2 regions of the Psychrobacillus sp. Z16_25 genome follow, and region 1 is predicted to be linked to the other one. Evidence: predicted binding sites of a transcription regulator. Region 1 holds the regulator's gene; the other holds the start of a gene.
The links. Region 1 encodes LexA, which represses DNA repair genes until DNA is damaged. Its sites were predicted from a motif close to CGAACATATGTTCG; they were not measured.

Region 2: the regulator LexA is predicted to act here: its motif matches at 1,882-1,895, upstream of recA (recombinase RecA).

What each region holds. Positions count from the first base shown of each region.
Region 1 covers NZ_JBXEOV010000001.1:322,556-325,699, forward strand. The annotation lists gene AC1VU3_RS01560 (hypothetical protein) at 382-780, shown strand; gene lexA (transcriptional repressor LexA) at 885-1,505, opposite strand; gene yneA (cell division suppressor protein YneA) at 1,681-2,007, shown strand; gene AC1VU3_RS01575 (YneB family resolvase-like protein) at 2,004-2,651, shown strand; gene AC1VU3_RS01580 (DUF896 domain-containing protein) at 2,716-2,949, shown strand; gene tkt (transketolase) at 3,036-3,144, shown strand, end outside.
Region 2 covers NZ_JBXEOV010000001.1:210,704-213,847, reverse strand. The annotation lists gene rny (ribonuclease Y) at 1-167, opposite strand, end outside; gene recA (recombinase RecA) at 741-1,802, opposite strand; gene AC1VU3_RS01005 (competence/damage-inducible protein A) at 1,983-3,144, opposite strand, start outside.

The DNA of each region.
Region 1 (3,144 bases):
GACACAGCTTTTTTTACTATATTCAAGAAGTAAGCGGTTGGTACGGATTATGTCTAATAAAGCCTTATCTGTATCCAGCAAGAAACTGCAAACATGGTCACCATTTGGACTTGAGTAAGGATAGCTTTCACCAAAAAATGGATCCAAGAAGGAAGGAATACTTTTATTGCCTAAAAGTCAGATTTTTTCTACCTTGTCTTCTTCCATTTCAAAGGTAATTAAAAATTTTTATTTTGCATGTTTAGAGTTGAAAAAGGGGGGGTATAGTTAACAGGTCCTTCAGCTAATAAGAAAGTTCTAGATGGAGGCTTTGAACCAGTAATAAATAGTGAATTCTTAAATGGACTATTTGCTTATTAGACGTGTTCGAGGAGTGGAAAAATGAATAATATAGAAGAAATAATTAAGAAGATAAATGAGAACATGGAGAAGTTAGACATACTAGCTACCAAAAAAATGATGGAGGATTACATGCTTCAGCTGGATCGAAGAAGACACCATCTTGTAGCTTCAGCAAGAGAGCTTTACGATTCGATGAAACAGCAAAAGGAGAGTGGATTGCCACCACTAACTCGAAACGAAGTAAGCATTCTTTATACGATTAATATATACTCCTCCAAATTCGATATTCGAGGTATAAGAGCAGTGATAAAAGCGCATCCTGAGTTATGGGTACGTGATGATATCGAACATTATTTCAATGAGGATGCAAAAATTCTTTTACAAGGGATGAATGTTATCCCTAGAATACAGAAAAAACAAACCCCCCTTAGCTCGTAAGCAAGGGGGGTTTTACGGTCTAAACAAAATGTCCACTTTTTGTTTAGACGTGATATCGGCTCTTTTAGAATCTTACTTTGTTAGTCATGAGTTGTCAATAAAAATCATTGAATATGACGGTAGACCCCAACCACTTTCCCTAAAATAGAAACCTGATTCACAATAATTGGATCCATAGAAGAGTTTTCAGGCTGAAGACGGAAATAACTCTTTTCTTTGAAGAAACGTTTTACAGTAGCTTCGTCATCCTCCGTCATAGCAACTACTATATCTCCATTATTGGCAGATTGCTGTTGCTTGACAACAACATAGTCTCCATTTAAGATTCCAGCTTCCATCATACTGTCTCCCATAATTTCTAGCATGAATAGGTGGTCTTCTGATGTCCCAAAGGTCTCAGGAAGAGGAAAAAATTCTTCAATATTTTCAATAGCGGTGATAGGTAGACCAGCAGTTACTTTCCCTACTAATGGGACATGAACAACTCCTTGTCTCTCCACAGGTGCTTCTAGACCATCTAATATTTCAATAGCACGTGGCTTCGTTGGATCTCTTCTAATTAATCCTTTGCTCTCTAGTCTAGCTAAATGTCCATGCACAGTAGAGCTAGAAGCTAGTCCAACCGCTTCACCAATTTCACGTACGGATGGTGGATAACCTTTTTTACGTACTTCCTCTTTTATAAATGCAAGAATATCTTCCTGTCTTTTGGACGCTTTCTTCAATGAATTCACCTCTTTAAGTATTAATTCAACCTTATATTATTTTCTTAATAGTAGTATACCAGTATCATTGTCGAAATGCAAACATAGGTTCTAATTGTTGTTGACAAAAACAAATGTTCGCATTATGATAATAACATACATACCGAACAAGCATTCTGTTTATGGAGGGACTTTTATGATTACTTGGATTAAAAACAATTATTTTATAGCACTTTTCTTTGTTCTTAGCTTATCTTTCATTAGCTTATTTAGCCTTTCTCAAGCTGTTCATGGCGATGAGGAAAAGGTTATTACAATAAAACAGGGTGACAATCTTTGGAGCCTAGCAAATAAATATGCATCTAATCAGCCGAAAACTGACTGGATTGACACTGTGATTCACTTAAATCAGCTACAGGATTCTAACATTAAAACTGGACAGGTGCTAAAAGTGCCTGGTGAAAAAGATTACGATGATTACCTTCTTATAAAAAATACAGAGATTGCGGGTTCTGAACAATGAAATCTGTTATCTATTGTCGTGTAAGCACCGACAAATCAACCCAGGAGACTTCTTTAATTAGACAAGAAGAAGAGCTAAGAGATTTTGCCGAGAGCAAAGGCTTTCAAGTGGAACAAGTATTCCTAGACCAGCATAGTGGCTATGATGTGGAACGAGAAGGTCTTTTAGAAATGCTTAGCTATATAAAAGAGCATGAAATTACGGCAGTGTTCGTTCAAGACGAAACAAGAATTGGTCGAGGAAATGGTCGTATGGCCGTGCTCCATCTTTTGCAAAAGACCAATACCACTGTATACATCTTGCAAGATAAAGGAGTCATTAATTTAAATGAAATGGATTCCATGCTATTAGAAATCCTGGCTCTTGTGGAGGAGTATCAACGCAAAATTCATAATGCGAAGATTAAACGTGGTATGAAAAAGGCGATATCAAATGGCTATCGACCGGAGAAAAATCTAAAAACCAGAGGAAATCCTGAGGGAAGAGATAGAATTGATATCCCTATTGAAGAGATTGTTCGCCTGAGAAATGCAAATATGACTTACGAAGAAATAGCTTCCACTTTAAACGGCCTAGGTTTTTCGATTAGTAAAGCCACCGTTCATAGGAGATACAAAGAATATGAAGAAGCACACAGAGAGTAATAACTTGCACTCTGTGTGTTTTTTTCATACCTTTATATAAGGGATAATGGAAAGGATGAAAGATATGTTAAGTAAAGAAAAACTAGCAAGAATCAGTCAGCTATCTAAAAAGTCCAAAACGGTTGGACTTTCGATAGAAGAAGCGAAGGAGCAAAGTGCGCTTCGTAAGGAATATTTAGAGACTTTTCGTGCAACCATGCGTGATACAATAGAAAGCGTGAAGGTTATTGATCCAGAAGGCAATGATATTACGCCTGAGAAAGTGAAAAAGGCTAAGAAAGATAAATTTCTGAATTAATGAATCATTGCATAAATCATTGATAAACCTGAAATAGTTGGTAAACTAAAGCTGTAGAAAAAAATTGATCGAGAGGATGTCATTTAATGTCGTTACAATCTGATTTGTTAGCAATTACTACAATCCGAACTTTATCTATTGATGCAATTGATAAAGCAAATTCTGGTCACCCTGGCTTACCAATGGGGGCAGCAC
Region 2 (3,144 bases), 110 kb from region 1:
AATGCCTCTGCTTCACGCTTTGCGTCTTCCAAGATAAGTGCAGAGGTTTGTTTTGCACCAGTCACTTTTGAATCGTTCACTTTTTTCAGATATAAATAACCAACAAAAGAACCAACAACGGCACCGACAAGAAGTCCAAGCAAAGCGGGAATGATAATATCAGTCATTCGAACACCCCCTATTGCTATTTAAGTTTCAGTCGGTACATACATGCAATGCTAATGCATTTTTGTACAGCGTTTTATTCATTCAATAAAAGAAATTATACAATTTTAATTGTATAGATGTAGAAATACTCTGTCAAGGAATCGAGAAGAATATTCTTTCCGACAATAAAAGATTTATACTCCGTAATTTCCTGCTAGATAAGGTATCTATAGCTATTCTATCAAATTAGGAAAAGAAAAAGGTCTCCCAAAATATGAGAGACCTTCCTGTTATTCGGTTCTTCCCTATAAGATATGGTTGATCTCCGTTTTGGCTGGACGCTTTCCTGGGGGCGCGGCTCCAACTAAATTGTTTCGGATGCTTCCGAAACAATTGGATTTTCCGCACGCGCTTTATCCCCTAGGAGTCGCCAGCCGACACTTCAATCAACTTTTTCTTTTATAAGTCATCCCTAACTTATGGTGAAGAACCCGTTTATACAGATTTTTACCATACAACGGAAATTGAATTCCGTTCTAGTCTTTCACCTTTCGTACCAATATCCTACTAAACTTCATAATCGAAGCAAACTATTATTTATCATCAAGAAGTAGCTCAAATTCCTCTTCGTCTTCCTCTTCGTGTGCAGCAATTGTAAAGGAACCAGCTGCCATTCCAAGAGATTCACGAATTTTAGTTGCAATTTCGTTCTTAATAGATGGATTTTCTTTTAAGAACTGCTTCGCGTTTTCACGTCCTTGACCAATACGCTCTTCATTATACGCATACCAAGAACCGCTTTTTTGGATAATATCAAAATCAGAGGCCATATCGACGATTTCGCCCTCTTGTGAGATACCTTCTCCGTACATAATATCCACTTCTGCTGTCTTGAATGGCGGAGCAACCTTGTTTTTCACAATCTTGATCTTTGTTTTGTTACCAATAATGTCTGTACCTTGCTTAATAGCTTCCGCACGTCTTACCTCTAGTCGAACAGAGCTATAGAACTTTAGGGCACGACCTCCTGGTGTAACCTCAGGGTTTCCGAACATTACCCCTACCTTTTCACGAATTTGGTTGATAAAGATAGCAATTGTATTAGATTTATGGATGACACCTGAAAGCTTACGTAGCGCCTGAGACATCAAACGTGCTTGAAGCCCGATATGAGAGTCTCCCATTTCTCCTTCAATTTCTGCTTTTGGTACTAACGCTGCTACTGAGTCAATAACGATAATCTCAACAGCACCACTACGAACAAGCGCTTCAGCAATCTCAAGGGCTTGCTCTCCTGTATCTGGTTGAGATAAAAGTAATTCGTCAATATTTACACCTAATTTTTGTGCATAGACAGGGTCAAGCGCATGCTCTGCATCGATAAATGCAGCTTGTCCGCCTGTTTTTTGTATCTCGGCTATTGCATGAAGTGCTACCGTTGTTTTACCTGAGCTTTCAGGACCATATATTTCAATAATACGACCACGTGGATAGCCGCCTATACCTAGTGCTGCATCTAACGCAAGAGAACCACTGGAGGAAGTGGAGATTTCACGATCTGTTTTTTCTCCAAGCTTCATAACAGAACCTTTCCCAAACTGTTTCTCTATTTGTTTTAAAGCCATTTCTAACGCTGCTTTGCGATCATTAGCCAAATGTATTTCCTCCTAGAAACTATCATTTTTTTTACTAACTTTAGTATACTCGGTTTCTGAGAAATATTCAAGAAAAAAGCGAACGTTTATTCGTTTATTTTTCTCGACAATACTATTGTGTGTGCAAAAAACGACCCAAAATGGAATTCTGAGCCGTTTTTCGTTAAAAAATAACTTTTGTCATAATCCTTCTTCACGCAATAGCCGAATGAGGTATTGTATGGTGAATTTTACTGTTCTCAGCCTGTTTGTATTGCGCATTCCCGAAAGGTTAAGCTTATAGGATAGTAGCTTTTCTTTGAACGCTATCCCTATCCACACGGTTCCTGCCGGCTGGTCACCATGGCCATCTGGTCCAGCAGCACCGGTTATCCCGACACCGATATCTGTCTTAAATACTTCTTTTACGCAAGAAGCCATTTCCTCCGCAACCTCGCTGGAAACGACACTAAACTGTTCAATTGTTTCTGCCTTGACACCAAGCTGGTTTATTTTTACTTCTTCTGTATAAGTAATCATCCCACCGCTTAAGGCTACTCCCATTCCAGGAACGGAAGCAAGCTCCGATTGGAAAAGACCAGCCGTCATGCTTTCGGCAGCGGAAATAGTTAATTCATTTTCAATTAACAAATCTCTTAGCTTAGAAGCCAAGGACTCGTTATTGTAGCCATATACATATTTTCCTACTCTGTTGAGGATTTCTCCTTGAAGCTGCTCAATCAGCTTCCATGCTTCCTCCTCCGAGCGGCTTTTCGCTGTCAGTCGGAGCGTCACCTCACCGTCGGATGCCAGTGGAGCAATGGTAGGATTCGTTTGATTGTCCAATAAATCCTGAACCTTCGTTTCAAGTTCCGCTTCTCCAATTCCATAGAATCGCATCACGTGTGATAAAATAATCGTCTCTTCATCACCTAGAAGCTTTGGTAATAATGGTTTTGCCTCAAATTGAAACATTGGTTCTAGTTCACTAGGAGGTCCAGGAAGCAAGAGGTATGTATGAGAATCGGTAGAAACTAGCATACCAGGTGCCATCCCATGCTTATTCTCCAGTACTGTCGAGCCTTCAAATACAAGAGCCTGTTTCTTGTTGTTCTCGGTCATCTCTCGGCCAGCACGCTTAAAAAAATCTTCGATATAACGAATGGCGTTTTGGTCGAGCACCAGCTCCCTGTTCAAGTGCTTTGCAATGGTTTCTTTCGTTAAATCGTCCTTTGTGGGACCTAAACCACCTGAAAAAATTAACAGATCTGCACGATCCTCTGCGATTTTAATCGCCTCTAATAAACGCTGAGGATTATCTCCAACAGCAGTGTGATAGAAAACATCGATACCTAACTCTGCT